Regions from separate parts of the Sphingobium limneticum genome, predicted to be linked through region 4. Evidence: predicted binding sites of a transcription regulator. Region 4 holds the regulator's gene; each other region holds the start of a gene.
What was found. Region 4 encodes LexA, which represses DNA repair genes until DNA is damaged. Its sites were predicted from a motif close to GTTCCNCNCTTGTTCT; they were not measured.
Positions count from the first base shown of each region.

Region 1: the regulator LexA is predicted to act here: its motif matches at 2,036-2,051, upstream of F4U95_RS16330 (ImuA family protein).
Region 2: the regulator LexA is predicted to act here: its motif matches at 1,644-1,659, upstream of radA (DNA repair protein RadA).
Region 3: the regulator LexA is predicted to act here: its motif matches at 1,573-1,588, upstream of F4U95_RS05055 (ImuA family protein).

Region 1 is NZ_VYQA01000012.1:118,696-122,905, forward strand. It holds gene F4U95_RS16325 (Y-family DNA polymerase) at 1-1,322, opposite strand, end outside; gene F4U95_RS16330 (ImuA family protein) at 1,240-2,016, opposite strand; gene F4U95_RS16335 (DUF1810 domain-containing protein) at 2,117-2,539, opposite strand; gene F4U95_RS16340 (SOS response-associated peptidase family protein) at 2,539-3,156, opposite strand; gene F4U95_RS16345 (SOS response-associated peptidase family protein) at 3,215-3,733, shown strand; gene F4U95_RS16350 (alpha-ketoglutarate-dependent dioxygenase AlkB) at 3,748-4,210, shown strand, end outside.
Region 2 is NZ_VYQA01000007.1:59,801-64,010, reverse strand. It holds gene F4U95_RS10920 (patatin-like protein) at 1-844, opposite strand, end outside; gene F4U95_RS10915 (endonuclease/exonuclease/phosphatase family protein) at 896-1,594, opposite strand; gene radA (DNA repair protein RadA) at 1,758-3,125, shown strand; gene F4U95_RS10905 (CvpA family protein) at 3,198-3,716, shown strand; gene F4U95_RS10900 (NAD-dependent epimerase/dehydratase family protein) at 3,795-4,210, opposite strand, start outside.
Region 3 is NZ_VYQA01000003.1:74,655-78,864, reverse strand. It holds gene F4U95_RS05060 (DUF6504 family protein) at 1-890, opposite strand, end outside; gene F4U95_RS05055 (ImuA family protein) at 814-1,542, opposite strand; gene F4U95_RS25060 (hypothetical protein) at 1,698-2,027, shown strand; partial or broken gene F4U95_RS25055 (SOS response-associated peptidase family protein) at 2,046-2,336, shown strand; gene F4U95_RS05045 (IS1380 family transposase) at 2,600-3,970, shown strand; gene F4U95_RS05040 (hypothetical protein) at 4,141-4,210, opposite strand, start outside.
Region 4 is NZ_VYQA01000005.1:25,033-29,242, forward strand. It holds gene F4U95_RS08090 (molybdopterin molybdotransferase MoeA) at 1-1,111, shown strand, start outside; gene lexA (transcriptional repressor LexA) at 1,181-1,861, shown strand; gene F4U95_RS08100 (ComEC/Rec2 family competence protein) at 1,858-3,921, opposite strand; gene gltX (glutamate--tRNA ligase) at 4,031-4,210, shown strand, end outside.

The sequences.
Region 1 (4,210 bases), on a different contig from region 4:
GGCTCGACACGAGGGGCGGCGAGCGCCATCGCCTCTATGCCAAGGCCTGGGTCGATCTTTTCCACCCGCATTGCCAGCATGCGCTTCAAATGCCGCGCGTCGCGCGTTGCCCGGGCGGTGCCGATCGCGATCGGCTGCTCGGTGGCATCGACGATTTTGCAGGTCAGGTGCGCCGTGCGCAACCCCACGCCGCGTTCCTGGAGGAGGGCCACCAGATCGTCGACCAGATCGCCAATCACCTGGACGATGGCTTCCGCCGTGCCGATCGGTTCAAGCAGGCGCCGCTCGACGCACGGAAGGTCGAACGGGATGAGCGGGATAATGGGTTCGGCGACCATGCCGCGGGCCTGGTCAAGCCGCCGGACGGCATCGAGACCCAGGCGTTTGGCCAATGGACCGCGCGGCATGGGATAAAGGTCGGCGATACGTTCGATGCCGAAGCGCGCGGCCGCCATCAGAGCGTCGGGCGTAAGGCGCAGAGCGGCCAGCGGCAGATCGGCAATGGCCTGGGACTCGCCGCCATGGGGCAATAGGGTGACGGCCTCGCCGCGATAGCGCGCGAGCGCATAAGCAGCGCCCGGCGTGCCGGCGATCGCAATGCTGGCGGTGAAACCCAGTCGCTCGAGGAAGCGAAGGAGCCGGCGACAGAAGCGCGCTTCGCCACCGAACAAATGGGTCGTACCGGTGAGGTCCAGCCACAGGCCATCGGCGCCCGATATGCAGGCTGTGGGTGTCCAGTGACCAATGGCATGGAACGCCAGCCGCTCAAGCCATGCACGATCTGCTTGCGGTTGTGCATCGCGCACGTCCAGATCGCTCACCAGCGCTCGCGCATGGGCGGCTGCCATGCCGGATCGCAGACCAAGGTCCAGCGCGACGGGGCACGCCGCCGTGACGACATCGCGCTGGCCGGCGCGCTCGATCAAGACCATCGGCTTTCCCCAGAAGGTCGCCCAATTGAGCGGAAGGGCACTTGCTGCCCCTCTTCCTGCATCCTCTGCAGGCATGGCTCTGAACGGATGGTCGGCGGATTCGCTGCGCCGTCCCATCTCGCGCATGGTGGGACGCTGATGGGCAGGGAGTGCATCGATCTCGGCCTGACTGGGGCGATTGCCGAGCGATCCATCACGCGCCCAGCGGGCGCCGGGGCGCCAGCCGCCGCCGCGGGGTACGGAGCAGGCGCCGGGATTATCGTCGATCGGTGTTGCAAGGCGCGGCGCGAGCGCAATCCCGCCTGTTTCAGGCGGCCTGACTGTCCGCTCCAGCCGCCGAAGCCGCTCGATGGCGAGCTGCGGCAGGTAGAGCGAGGCGACCCTTGTCATCACAGGCGTCCAGTTCGAGGGAAAAGGGATTGCCATTGCGCTGGCGTACAAGTTCGATCGACCAGCGCGCCCGGCCGACGCCGGGATGGGCGAGGCGCGCGGATGGCAGGCAGCCGATGCGCCATCGGGTCATGGCGGAAGAAAGGCCGCTTAGCGGACAGCGCTCGCGGGCGCGATGGCGGCGATAGAGCAGCATCGGCGTCCGACTATCGGAGGCGGCAAGCTGAAGACGGCGGGTTGCTGTCTGGTCGGCCTGTCTGACTTCGGCAATGACGCACGCCAGCGATCCGTCGCGCAGTGCGTCCTCGGCCATGGCGAGGACGATATTGTCCTTTTGCCCTTGGGCGTAAAAAACCTTGTTCGGACCAAGTCCGACCTGCTCCAGGCCAGGCGCGTAGAGGTCGAACTGTGTGAGCGCCCAGAATATGCTGAGCTGCGGATCAGCTGCAAAGCGGGCGGCGATCCCGGCTGCAAAAAGGGTTGCCGCAGCATCGTCGCTCAGCGTCGCCGACGCCGCCGCAATCTCATGCAGTCCAGCGCTATCGAGGCCATGACTTGCCAGCCGCTCGTCCAGCGCAGACACGCCAAAAGGCATTGCAGGACTGCGCGCGCTGTTGCTGTGCGCGAGCCCCGCGCGGAGCGCGGCAAGCTGATCGGCGCGCGGCCGATCGGGAAAAGAGGATAGCGTGGGCATGGGAACATACGACTCAAATGTTCCCTTTATGTTCCGCCCTGCCACCCGTTTCGTCAAGGGCGATGAATCCCAATTTTCTCAATAGTTAGTTCGTAACGGATCAACTCTGCAGAAGCCGGCGCGTCGCTGGATCGCGCTCGCCGAAGAACCAGCGATCGAGCACATCGGCAAAGGATGGGGCAGGGAACGCCGCTTCAAATAAAGTGAGCGAGGAGCGCAATTTCATGGCGTCCACAGCCCCGAAAACGACGACAGGATCATCGATATCGAGTTGCAGGAACGCGTGGACGCACTGGCGATATCGCTTCCCGAGAAGTGGATGGTGGAGATAGGCACGTGCTTCCTCGATCGAGGCGATTCCATAATATTGCGCGGTCGGACTATGACCAAGACCGCGCAATTGCGGGAAGACATACCACATCCAGTGAGAGCGTTTGGCCCCTGCGGAAATCTCCGACAGAGCGGCCGCATAACTGCCGGCCTGGGAATCGAGAAAACGGGCGAGGGACGCATCGTCTCCCATCAGAGCAGCGCGCCTTGCGCGGGGGGCGCGCCATAGACCTGGGTTACAGGCAGACTTCCCTGCGGCAACCAGCGCAACACCTCTTTGGCCGGCACGCCAGGATCGAGCCAGTCGGCCCATTGGTCGCGAGCGAGCGGGATGATCTGACGGTGGTGATAGGGCGCAATGTCCGGCCCGGCATCCATGGTAAGCATGGTGAAGGCTTCGCCCATGGGGCTCTCGCGCCAGATGCCCGCGATGCAGAACCAGTCATGGTCGGCCATGGTGAAAAGCCATTTGTCGAGCCGCTTCTGTTTGGGATCGGCAGGATCAGTGAATTCGTAGAATCCGTCGGCCAGGATCAGGCAGCGACTGGATGCGAATTCCCGGCCCTCGGTGCGGAAATTATAGACGGGTTTGCCGTTACGGCCCGGCCATGACCAGCGCCGGTTGAGGAGTTCATTGATCCCGCTTCCCGCCTCGCTGCGCCGGACGATCGGGGCCATGTCGGTCATCCTGATGTCCTCGCGCGCCGGCACATTCGGGGCACCTTCGGGCATGCCGATCTTGATCTTGAGCCCCTCGAAATCCTCGGCGATCGACGCGATGTCGATCAGCAGGCGATAGTCATTGCACATTGAACCTCCTTATTCGCCGCCGCTTGCTCCTCGATATCGTTCCCTGTATGTTCCTTTGATGGACTCGAAAGCAACACCCTTCGACTCCGACGCGCTCGGTAGTCGCCGTGCCATCATAAGGCGCAATCCCGATGATATGGCCGAGATTGAGATGATCGAGGCGGCCTGGGGTTCCAACCCGCGCTTCGCCGACGGGGTGCGCTACGAGTTCATCCGGTCCGAAGGGCGGCAATTTCCCAGCCATCGCTGTCTTGTCGCGGCATCGGAATTCCACATTCGCAATGGCGAGAAGAAGTTTCGCGCTTACCGCGAGGATGGCAATTTCTTCTATCTCGCTGCGATCTGGGAGCCGGCCATGGGCGAGTGGCCCGTGAGCTACCGGATCATAACGCTCGACGCGAACCCTGACGTCATCCGCTATCAGGCGCGTCATGGCGCCATCATCGAGCGCAGGGATGCACAGAAATGGCTGGATTTCGCCGTGCCCGAAGCGGAATTGCTGGTGACGCCGCCGGCAGACATCTTCACGGTCGAAGAGATTTTGACCAAGCCCGTTCAGACGAGCCTGGCCTTTTGAAGCAGGTTTGGGAAATGGGTATGTTCGCGCAAAATGGCGCAGGGCAGGCTGACCTTTTCGGCGTGCCTCTCCTGCCAGGCCTTTCGTGGAGCGATGATTTTCTCACGGCGCGCGAAGAGCGAGCGCTGATCGAACGGATCGAAGAAACGAGCCTTACGCCCTTCCGCTACCAGCAGTGGACCGGCAAGCGGCTGACGCGCAGCTATGGCTGGAGCTATGATTTCGAAACCGGCACATTCGCGCCGACCGACCCAATCCCGCAATGGCTGCTGCCAGTCAGGGCGCGCGCCGCCCGTTATGCCGGGCTCGCACCGGAAGAGATCGTCCAGGCTCTCCTCATTCGCTACGATCCAGGCGCGGGGATCGGCTGGCATCGTGACAGGCCGGTTTTCCGCCATGTCATCGGCATCTCGCTGGGCGAGCCGGCTGCCATGCGCTTTCGTCGCAAGAAGGGGGATCGGTTCGAACGCATCTCCG
Region 2 (4,210 bases), on a different contig from region 4:
CCCGCACGGTGAAGGGCGGAAAGGCACCGGGGAAACTCGCCGTCGCCCGCGCCGCGAACACCAGTTCGGCCGCATCGGCAAAGCCCCGTTCGCGCCCGTCTTGGCTGCGCCCGCGCGCCTTGAAACCGATCGACAGCCGATGCTCGGTTTCGATCACCTGCGCCGGGCTGTTGAGATTGAGGCTCTGGGGATGCCCCTCGAAATCGGTGACGGTCACGAACAGGTCGAGCGGATGCCCCTCCGGCAACAGCGGTTGCCCCTTTTCCGCCGCCGCCATCGCGTCGAACGCATCGACCAGCATGGCCGAAAATATCTCCCCGCCAAAGGGCGGCTCGAACCAGCGCGACCGAATGAAGCGGGAAAGTTTCATCCGCACTTCTTCGCGCGTGTCCGGTGCCACGGTCCGCTCCACCGCGTCGCCCGGCCGCCGCGCCGCCATCCACACCAAAGGCGTGGCCCAGAATTTCGTCATGGCGCGGGCAGGGCGGGCGTCGGGGTCCAGCAACCGATCGACATCGGCATTGTCCAGCCACATGGTCGTCAACGGCTCCAGCGACTGCCCCGTCTCGATCGCCTGCGCCAGAAAAATGCCGTTGATCCCGCCCGCGCTGGCGCCCGCGATAATGTCGGGCATGACGCGCAATCGCACCCCGCTGGCCGCCTCCATCGCGGCGAGCACCTGCGCATAGACGGCCTCGCTGCCGCCGCTGGCCGGCACGCCATCATGAAAGGCCCGGCTGGCGCGCGCCAGATGCCACACCTCCTTGGTGATGCCGTGCATGTAGATCGCCAGGCTGATCCCGCCATAGCAGACCAGCGCCAGCCGCAATTCCCGCTCCTTCATGGGGCGAACGTCGCAGAGGGAAGTGGGATTGGCAACCCAAAGCCCATTCGTTCACCCAACCGCAAACTCCGCCCAGATCGGCAGATGGTCCGAAGCCTTCCGCGCCGCCGCGCTCTCATGCACGCCGCAATTCGTCAGCTTGAGTTTCCCGCAGTGCATGATCCTGTCCAGCCGCGCCACCGGCCGCCGCGCATGGAAACTACGCCCACAAGGCGCAAAGCTGTAATGCCGCGCAAAATCGGCCAGGCATCCCCGCCCGGCGCTCCATTCGTTGAGGTCGCCCATCAGCACGGTGGGCATCGCCTCGCCCTGCGCCGCCGCATGGATCACCGCCGCCGCCTGCCGCCGTCGCCACAGCCCCGACAGATCCAGATGCATGCCGAACACCCGCACCGACGCGCCGTTCAGCGTCACCTCCGCCATGGTCGCGCCACGCGGCTCCAGATAGGGCAGGTGCAGCACGTCGTGGCTCCCGACCTCCGCTTCCTTGCGCACCAATATCGCATTGCCGTGCCAGCCCATCGAATCGGTCTGCACGTTGAGCGGCACCGGCCGATATCCACTCTGATTGTCCATCAACAGCGGTGGGATCGCCGCTGACCGCACGCCAAAGCGCCGGTCCGCCTCCTGCAAGGCGACGATATCGGCATCCACCTCCGCCAGCACCTCCAGCACCCGTTCCGGCACCCGCCGCCGATCGGTGCCGATGGCCTTGCGGATATTATAGCTGGCAACCCGGATTGTTTTCATGCCGTTTCAATGCGCCAGCTTGGCGGATGTTTCCAGATCATGTTGCGATGTTCTTGAATTGTTCCTAAATTCCTTCCATACAAACTCCCGTTCGGTTCGAGCTTGTCGAGAACCCGCGCGCATCGGTTCTCGACAGGCTCGAACCAAACGGAGATGAGAAGACATGGCCAAGGCAAAACGCAAATTCGTCTGTCAGCAATGCGGCACCGTCGCCAGCCGGTGGCAGGGCCAGTGCGAGGATTGCGGCGAATGGAACAGCATCGTCGAAGAAGCTGCGGAAACGGTCTTCTCGTCCCGGCATGACCTGCAAAATGGCGGACGCGCCATTACGCTGGTCGGCCTCGACAGCACGGTCGAACTGCCTCCGCGCACCAGCACCGGCATCGCCGAATTCGACCGGGCGCTGGGCGGCGGCATCGTCCATGGCTCCGCGACCCTGATCGGTGGCGATCCGGGCATCGGCAAATCCACGCTGCTGCTGCAAGCCGCCGCGCGCATCGCCGCGCGCGGGCTGTCGGTCGCCTATATCAGTGGCGAGGAAGCCGCCGATCAGGTCCGCCTGCGCGCCCAGCGCCTGGGCCTCGGCAACGCGCCGGTACAATTGGCCAGCGCCACCTCCGTCCGCGATATCCTGACGACCTTGGGAGATGGGCCACCGCCAGCCTTGCTCATCATCGACTCCATCCAGACGATGCACAGCGACCTGATCGAAGGCGCGCCCGGCACCGTCAGCCAGGTTCGGGCCTCGTCCCAGGAACTCATTAAATTCGCCAAGCAGCGCGGCACCGCGCTGATCCTGGTCGGCCATGTGACCAAGGATGGCAGCATCGCCGGCCCGCGCGTGCTGGAACATATGGTCGACACCGTGCTGGCGTTCGAAGGCGAACGCAGCCACCAATATCGCATCCTGCGCGCGGTCAAGAACCGCTTCGGCGGCACGGATGAGATCGGCGTCTTCGCCATGGTCGCCGAAGGGCTGGAGGAAGTCGCCAACCCATCCGCCCTGTTCCTCACCAATCGCGACGAGACGGTCACGGGCGCGACCGTCTTCCCCGCGCTGGAAGGGACGCGGCCGGTACTGGTCGAAATTCAGGCGCTGGTCGTGCGCCTCTCCAGCGGCGCGACCCCCCGCCGCGCCGTGGTCGGCTGGGACAGCGGCCGGCTCGCGATGATCCTTGCCGTGCTGGAGGCGCGCTGCGGCCTCAGCTTCTCGACCTGCGAAGTCTATCTCAACGTCGCGGGCGGCTATCGCCTGACCGATCCGGCCGCCGACCTCGCCGTCGCCGCCGCGCTTATCTCCGCCATGTCGGAACGGCCGGTGCCGGTCGATATCGTCCTGTTCGGCGAAGTCGCCCTGTCGAGCGAAATCCGCCCCGTATCCCATTCGCCCCTGCGCCTGCGCGAAGCGGCGAAACTCGGTTTCGCCCGTGCCTATATCCCGGCGTCGGCGGCGGACGGGGTCAAGGGAATCGCGGTCAGCGGTTTCCGCACCCTCGCGCAGCTTGTTGACCAGATGCTGGGACGCGGATAGCGACGGCGGGAAATCTCCAGCTTGTTCACCGGCCTGCGCCGGGGAACAGCGTCAGGAAATACAGGCTCGCCAATGAACGCCATCGACATTCTCGTCCTGCTCGCCATCGGCGGTTGCGCCGTGCTGGGCCTCATGCGCGGTTTCGTGCTGGAAACCCTCTCGCTCATCGCCTGGGTGCTGGCGATCTTCGCCATCCGCCTGTTCCATGCCCCGGCCGCCGAATTGCTCAGCGCTTTCGTCGGCAACAGCAGCGGCGCGGCGATGCTGGCGCTGGTCCTCGTCTTCGGCGTGACCTTCGGCGTAGGGAAACTGATCGCCCACGCCATCGGCCGGCGCACGCGCCAGTCGATCCTGGGTCCGGTCGACCGGGTGCTGGGCGCGGGCTTCGGCGCGGTAAAGGGCCTGATCGGCGCGACGATCCTCTTCCTCGCCTTCAGCCTGGTCTATGACACATTCTACGGCAGCGGCGCCCGCCGCCCCGACTGGCTCAGCGACGCGCGCACCTATCCGCTGCTCAACGCCAGCGGTCAGGCGATCAGCGAATTTCTGGCAGAACAACGCGCGAAAAAGCCGGCTGCGGAAAACCAATAAATTCCGTTCGGTTCGAGCTTGTCGAGAACCCTTGTGCCAGGGTTCTCGACAAGCTCGAACCGAACGGAAGAGGGGATGTTAAAGCCACCCCTTCAATCGATAGGCCGCCACGGTCGCGCTCAACCCATCCTCGGTCTTCACCTGAGGCAACCATAGCCGCTTGGGCGGTTGCCGGCGTTTGCCCACCACCCAGTCGGGATGGCAGAAATAATCGACCCGGTCCGGTGTCAGCTTGGCCTTTTTCCCGCGCACCAGCCGGTCGGCCCGCGCAGCGATGGTCAACAGCCATTCCGGCGTCGCCAGCGTCTTCACCGACCGCCCGATCGCGCGGCCGATCGCCTGCCCGAAATCCTTGTGATCCCATCCGCCCGGCGTACCGTCATCGACCTCATAAATGCGGGTCAGGCTGTTCTCGCGCTCGCCCGACAACGCCAGCAGCAGCGCGGCCAGATCGCCCACATGGATCACCGACAAGCGGCCGCCCGGCGGCAGCA
Region 3 (4,210 bases), on a different contig from region 4:
CGGTGACCATCAACCCGCTCGAAATGGAGGTCCAGCCGTCGCGCTCCGATGCTGCTCTTCGTCATGGCGGCGGCGATGTCGGCGGACAGGTCGCCTATCACTTGGGCGATGGCCTCCGCCGTGCCAATCGGCTCGAGCAGCCCGCGACGGACGCGGGGCATGTCTACGGAGAAGATGGGATCGATGGGCTCGGGGATCTGACCCATCGCCTGGTCCAACCGTTTGTAGAGCTGGCGGCCGAAGCGCTTGGCCAGTGGAGCGCGCGGCGCGGCGATCAACTGCTCTATCCGCTCGAACCCCATGCGGCGGAGCTCGTCGGCAACGCCCGGTTCGATCCGGAGCGCAGAGATCGGCAGGATCGACATCGCCCTGCGGACGTTTCCGCGTTCGACAATCCCAGGGCGACCGGACGGCACGAAACGGGCTACCGCGTGGGCGCATCCCGCAGTGTCCGCGACCGCGGCCTGGCAGGCCATGCCGGAACCGGCGACTCGGCGCATGATGTCCTTGAGCAGCGGAACCTCGCCGTCGAAGAGATGGGCGCAGCCGGTGATGTCCAGCCAGAGGCCGTCGGGCGGATCGGGCGCGACGACGGGCGAATATCGCTTGCCCGCCCACAAGGCGAGGCGGCGTAGACCCTCCAGATCGCCATCAGGATCCGCATCCACCACATCTATGTCGGGGGCCAGCGACCGGGCGCGTGTCACTGTCATGCCGGGCAGGATGCCGAGTCGGCGCGCTTCGACGCACACGGCTGCAATGACGCGGCGACCATGGTCGGGAAGTGCTGTGACTAGAGGGAGCGGCGCGCCGTCAGGCGGCCTGCCGGCCTTCCGCCTGACGCGATCCGTGGGCCACGTCGAGAGGAAGACCGATACGACCCGTCTCATCGCAGGCCTCCACCGTCCAGAGTTGGGGATCGCCGCCACGGGCGCGTTCGAGTTCGAGCCGCCAGCGAGGGCGGCCGAGGCTGGGGATACTCAACTTCTCGCTGGGCGCCGCCGTCACGCGCCACCGCGTCAGCGCGGCCGTGCCATCGCCTACCTGCTCGATCGGCGAAGCCCGCCGGAAGACGAAGGCCGGCACGCCGGATTGCTCGGCAGCCAGCTGCAGGCGGCGGGACGCAGTGAGCGTTGTCTTCTTGAGTTCACCGACCACGCCGCCGAGGCCTGCATGGCGCAGGCACTCTTCCATGGCGATGAGTACGTTCGTGTCGCTGCCCGCCTCGACATAGATGACGCGATCAGGGTTGAGTCCGGCGAGGTGGAGTGCTGGAGCGAAGAGGTCGCGCCAGCGAAGGCACCAGAAGACCGGCCCCTCGCTTCGCGCGAGAATGCCGGCGAGGAACACAGTCGCGGCCGCGTCGTCGGCCAGCTCCGGACTGCCCGCGACCTCGTGCAGCGCACCGGTCGATATTCCCCCCGCCGGCAGGTGGCGATCGATGGCGTCGATGCCGAACGGCAGGGCTGCGTGCCGCGCGCACGCGCCCTCGATCAGCGCGATGCGCTGACGGAGATCTGCAAGGACGGTGGGCTGGTGCATGGGATTCGGGAAACACAGTTGGTTGGATTCGTTCCCTGTTTGTTCATGCTGAAGTGGGCTTGGAGTCAACGCAATTTTGTTCTTGCATTGTTCCATGGTAGGACGAGAGCGATTCGGAGACTTAGGAGCCTTGGATGTCTCGCTTGCACACGGTCATGGCCAGTCCGGCTGAGATCGCGGCTCATTTCGGCATCGATCCGGTGCGCGATGTCCACATTCCGGACGAGACGGTCGAGGGACTGCCCGGTCTCATTATTTTTGAGAAGGGCAGCCGCCGCATCCTGAAGTCTGTCACCTGGGGGTTCCCACGCGTGACAAGGGAGATGCGCGAGCGTGGCGAGGATCCGGGGCGAGTCGGAATGGTGGCGGACCTGACGAATCCGATGTGGGAGAGGATCGTCGTCGAGCCGCGCTACCGCTGCCTGATCGTCCTGACGCACTTCGCCAACCCTGATGGCAACGAGGGCGGCAAGACCCGGACGTGATTCTCACTTAGGAACGAGCCGATCATGGCCTGGGCAGGCTTCTGTCGGAACCTGCCGGATGAGGGCCCCGTCTATGCAGGGATGACGATGGAGGCGAACGAGGTGATCCCGCCGACCAACGACCGCATGCCCGTCCTGCTGGACCGTCACGAATATGATGACTGGCTGCAAGGCGGGATACAGGACGTCATCCGGTTCCAGTTCCGTCCGCCGATCCCGGGCAGTCGCATGGTGGTGCAGCGCACGAAGGATCTGTGGCGGAGCGGATCGCCGCCGCCGGACGGAGGGCGGCAGATGGCCATTATATGATTAAGCGCTTGGCACCGACAACGGTTACCGCAATCAACGTGCCGAGCTACTTGAGGCTATGTTTCTTTCGAGATTTATCGATTCACCGATCGCTATGTTGATCGACGTTCTGACATCGATTTCTCGTTCAAGATTCTCAAGATGTAGATGATTAGCCCGGCTTATTCATCGGGCTCAGTCAGCAGGGTTGGCGGGAGTGGTGTAAGCGATTGCTTTGATGTAGGAAAATGGGTGTCTAGACCAGTCCTGCAGCGAGGCAATTTATGCCACGGGCCACACCCGCCGGGAGCGATGATAGCGCGCCGGGATTTTCGTTTCCAGCGATCGGGCGCAAGAAGATCACAGCCGCGTTCGACGGAGGTCGGCTCACCTCGGATGGCGGTGTTCTGCTGCTGGCACAGGCCGAGCGCGCGATGGGGCTTTGCCGGCGGCTTGCGGCTTGCATTGCCGATCCGCGGGACCCTGTGCGGGTGATCCATCGCCTTGATGACATCCTGCGTGCCCGGGTGTTCGCGATCGCCTGCGGCTATGAAGACGCCGATGATCTCGACGCTCTGCGCGACGATCCGGGCTTCCGTCTGGCGCTGGGCAAGCTGCCGGGATCGGGCGCGGGGCTGGCCAGCCAACCGACGATGAGCCGGTGGGAAAATGCGCCGACCACACGCGAACTGGCCAGGATGATGGCCGCGATGATCGACATCTACTGCACCAGCTACCCCGCCGCGCCGGCGGCGGTGACGCTGGATATCGATGACACCTGTGACGTTGTTCATGGCTATCAGCAGCTCTCCTTCTGGAACGGGCATCATGGCGAGCGCTGCTTCCTGCCGATCCATGTCTACGACACTGCCACCGGCCGACCGGTGGCGATGCTGCTGCGCACCGGCAAGACACCGTCGGGCGCCGAAGCTGCCGGCCACATCCGGCGCCTGGTGCGCCATCTGCGCCGGCACTGGCCCGAAACGCACATCACCATCCGCGGCGACGGGCACTATGGCCGGCCCGAGGTCATGGCCTTCTGCGAGGCGGCCGGCGTCGACTACGTGTTCGGCCTGCCGACCAACGCCGCGCTGCGTGCTGATCCCGAAATCGTCGCTGCCGCCGATGCCTGCGCGGTTAAGCGGGCTCAGCGCCAATATCCGGTCCTGCGCAACTATGCCGAGACCCACTACGGCGCGAAGAGCTGGAAGTGCCAGCGCCGCGTCGTCGCCCGGATCGAGGCCAGCACGCTGGGCATGGACATCCGCTATGTCGTCACCTCGCTGGCCGAAGGTTCGGCTGAGCATATCTACGACACCCTCTACTGCGCGCGCGGCAACGCCGAGAACCTGATCAAGCGCCACAAGACCCAGCTTGCCAGCGATCGTACCTCGTGCCGCTCAGCCAATGCCAACCAGATGCGCCTCATCCTGCACACCGCCGCCTACTGGCTCGTGTGGCGCATCCAGCAGGAAATCCCGAAGGCTGCCGCGCTCGCCACCGCCGAGTTCGCAACGCTGCGCCTGCGGTTGCTCAAGGTCGCCGCCCGCGTCATCGAAACCGCTACGCGCATCCGCGTCGCCTTCGCGTCAGCCTGTCCCGATGCCAGCCTGTTCAGAACCATTGCCACCGGCCTCCGGCCGGCACCCACATAACCAGCGCGGCAGTGCCGCCCAAAGCCCGAGCCCTCGTCCTTCAACCTCGAAAAGCCCATCGATCCTGACGCGGTGAAAAAAAACCGCCGGAGGAGCTTGCTCTGATCACCCGACGACCGACAAACCATGCTCGCACGAACCCGGAGCGGAGGCCTCATGAATAGTGCGGGTTAGCCGACGCGCTCCAGCAGGTAAGTGCCAGCATCCTCGTCGAGTTCTACAACACGCATTTTAAGGTTC
Region 4 (4,210 bases):
AACCGTTCCGATTGCGCAAGCCGTCGGCCGCTGGCTGGTGCAGGATATTGCCGCCCTGCGTGACCAGCCCTGGGCCGATCTGTCGGCGATGGATGGCTATGCGGTCCGCGCCACCGAAATGCCCGGCCCTTGGCGCGTCACCGCCGAAAGCGCGGCAGGAACTGGCTTCCAACCCACGTTGGCACCAGGGGAAGCCAGCCGCATCTTCACCGGCGCGCCGCTGCCGCCCGGTGCCGACGCGATATTGATCCAGGAAAATGCGACCCGCGACGGCGATCGCCTGACCGCCAGCGCCGACCCGCTGACGCCCGGCCGCCATGTCCGCCCGACCGCCTCCGACTTCGCACAAAATGCGATCCTGCTGGATGCCGGCAGCCGCCTCGGCCCGGCGCAGATAGCCCTCGCTGTGCTGGGTGGCCATGGCACCGTGCCCGTCACCCGCCGTCCCCGGATCGCCATCCTGTCCACCGGCAACGAACTGGTGCCGCCCGGCGCGCCGACGCCCGCTGGCCTGCTGCCCTCCTCCAACGCGCCGATGCTGGCGGCCCTGCTCGCCGCCCTGCCCTGCGACGTCATCGACTTTGGCATCGTCCCGGACGATCTCGATGCGATGGTCGCCGCGCTGGGTCGCGCCAGGAGTGCCGACATCATCGTGTCGACCGGCGGCGCGTCGGTGGGCGATCATGACCTCGTCCGCCCTGCCTTCGTCCAGGCTGGCGGCACGCTCGACTTCTGGAAGATCCGCATGCGCCCCGGCAAGCCACTGATGGCCGGGCGGCTTGGCAACGCACTGTTCCTCGGCCTGCCTGGCAATCCCGTTTCCGCTTTCGTTACGGCGACGCTCTTTCTGCTCCCGCTCGCCCGTCATATCAGCGGCGCGCGCGATCCGCTGCCATTGACGAGCGATGCCATGCTCGCCTCCGCCCTGCCGCAAACCGGCGATCGCGACGATTATCTGCGTGCCTGGCGCGCGCCCGACGGCATCGTCTCCGTCACGTCGCAGGACAGCGCCGCGACCGCCGCCATGGCCAAGGCCGACTGTCTGATCCTGCGCCCGGCCGGATCGCCCCCTGCCACGCCCGGAACACGCGTGACCATCCTGCCACTTTGATGCGCGGAACGCTTGACTAACCTTCATCTGTTTCCTATGCGTTCCTCATACGTTCCACGGAGGACCGCAATGTTGACGCCCAAGCAGCAGGAATTGCTGAGCTTCATTCAGACCCGATTGGACGAAGGCGGCGTGTCGCCATCGTTCGAGGAAATGAAGGACGCGCTGGACCTGCGATCCAAGTCCGGCATCCATCGTCTGATCAATGCGCTGGAGGAGCGCGGCTTCATCCGCCGCCTGCCCAACCGCGCCCGCGCATTGGAAGTGTTGAAGCTCCCCGACGCGATGCACCGCGCGCCCACGCCGATCGTGCCGCCCAAGCCCAAGCTGGTGACGCCGCCGCCCCTCCTGCCGATCGCGGCCAATGACGTGATCGAAATCCCGATGCACGGCCGGATCGCGGCGGGTGTTCCGATCGAGGCGATGGAGGGGCAGGCCATGCTCTCCGTCCCTGCCGCTCTGCTAGGCGCTGGCGATCATTATGCGCTGGAAGTCTCAGGCGACTCGATGATGGAAGCCGGCATTCTCGACGGCGACTTCGCGCTGATCCAGCGCACCGATGTCGCCCGCGAAGGCCAGATCGTCGTCGCCCTGATCGACGAAGCGGAAGCGACGCTCAAATATTTCCGTCGCGACGGCGGCCGCGTGCGCCTCGACCCGGCGAACAGCGCCTATGAGCCGCAAATCTACGATTCACGGCAGGTCCGCATCCAGGGCAAGCTGGCGGGGCTGTTGCGCCGCTATAATTAAGGGGCCGCGGCTCTTGGTCGCGGCCTTGGGCGACTGATCCAGGGATGGGCATCGCCCGGCCGATGGACGGTGTGAACTTCGCCCTTTTCCAGACCGATCGACAGACCGCCGGTGCGCGCCAGCAACCGGCGGTCTATCTTCATCCAGCGCGGACGACACCAGCGCGGCAGCCCGCGATCGCTGACGACGATATCCGCCGCGGCGCAATCTCGCGCGAAATCTTGGCGGGCAATCAGCACATCGCTGCGCGTGAACAGCAGCCTCCAAGTCCGCCCCTTGCCGTGCTTTAGGCGGACAGCGCAAAGATCGACGGAACAACGCGCCTCCGGCAAGTCGGCGATCGCCGCCAGTTCGCCATCATAACCAGCGCTTTCGGACAGGACGTCACGCACATAATCCCCCGCCCGATCGCGCAATATCGCCATGCCCTTTCCGGTCCGCACCGCCACATGGCGACCGTCGCCGGTCACCAGAATATCCGGTGGCGTTGCGGCAAAGGTCACTGCCACAGCGATAAGGACCGGCGGAAGCCCCAGCCAGCGCCAGCGCGTTCGCCAGAGCAGGCACCAGAGCAGGCCGATCATGGCGATACCGAACAATCCCATGCCCATGGTCGGCGCCAGCAGGCTCGCCATCGGGCTGGCCGCAACGCCATGGGCCAGCAGCAGCAACAGGTTCAATGACTGCTCGGTCAGCCACCAGGCCGGCGCCCCCAGTCCAGCGACATCCAGCAGCAGCGCCAACGCCTCCAACGGCATGACGACGAAGGTGGTGAGCGGAATGGCGATCAGATTGGCGAAGGCGCCCAGCAATCCCGCCTTGTGGAAATGAAACAGCGCGATCGGCATCAGGGTCAATTCGACCGCGATCCCCGTCGCCAGCATCACGGCCAGATTTCGCCCCAGCTTGCGCAATCGCCCTTCATCCCGCGCGGCGGCAAAGGCTCGGAAACGGGGATGCTCCGCCAACGCCACCAACGCCGTCACCGCCGCAAAGCTCATCTGGAAACTCGGCCCGGCCAACGCCTCCGGCCACAAAAGCTGCACGATCAGTGCGCCGGTCGCCACCAGCCGCAGCGTCACCGCATCCCGCCCCATCGCCAGTCCGCCCAACACCAGCAGCGCCGCGACGCAGGAGCGCACCGTCGGCACCTCTGCCCCGGTCAGCAATGTATAGCCGATCCCCGCCAGCGCGCCGCCCGCCGCCGCGATCAGCATCAATGGCCAGCCCAGCGCCGCCCGCTGGCTAAGCGCCATCACCCGCATCAGCAGGAAAATCACCGCGCCGATCAGCGCCGTGACATGTAGCCCGCTGATCGACAACAGGTGCGCCAGCCCGCTGCGCCGCATTGCTTCCGCATCCGCCTCTGGAATGGCGCCCTGATCCCCGGTGGCGAGCGCTACCGCAATCCCCTCCGCCGGCCCATCGACCCGTTCCAATATATGCCCGAACAGACGTGCCCGCAGCGGCGGGGCCGCAGTCGACGGGGTCAACACCTCAACAGGCTTCAGCGCCTTGCCCGTCGCGCCGATCCCCTGAAAATAGGCCCGCGCAGCAAAATCATAGCCTCCCGGCACGCTCGGCGGCGCAGGGGGCATCAACCGCACGCGAAAGCGAATCCGAGCGCCCTCCCCCAATCCCGCCGGCACATCGGCATCGGCGATATTGACCCGCACCACAGCCGGCAGGTCCGGCGTATCGACTGGCCGGATCATCACTCGCACCATCGCCTGCGCAGGCACCGGCCGCACCGCCGCCACATCGCCCGTCATCTGCACGAAGCGCGCCCGCGTCAGGGGCGGCTGCCCCAGCAACGTCGCCTTGCCCCACACCAGCAGGCAGCCCATGCAAGCCAATATTGCGCCGGCGACAAGCATGCGCCGCAATCGCCCGCCATCCGGCAGCATCATGCCGATGCAGGCCAGCGCCAACGCACCGCAACAAAAGGCCAGCCAGGCCATGGCATGAGGCAGGATGAACCAAGCCGCGATGCCGCTGCCCAGCGCGATCGGCACCCACAGGCCGATCTGTTCTCGCTCCTGTTCCAGCCAGCTTTCCATCGCTTCCAGCCCGCTTCGGGACAGTGCCGCCGCCCTCCGACCAAGGGAGGTTTGTCGTGGCTCAAAAGCCATGCTAGGGGGCGTCGCATCCATGGATCAGCTAAGGCGAATGTCGAAGAATATGACGGTAAGTGCAACGGGAATGAACAAGCAGGTGGTGACCCGTTTCGCCCCGTCCCCAACGGGGTTCCTCCACATTGGCGGCGCCCGCACCGCCCTCTTCAACTGGCTGTTCGCGCGCCACCATGGCGGCAAGTTCCTGCTCCGTGTCGAGGATACCGATCGCGCC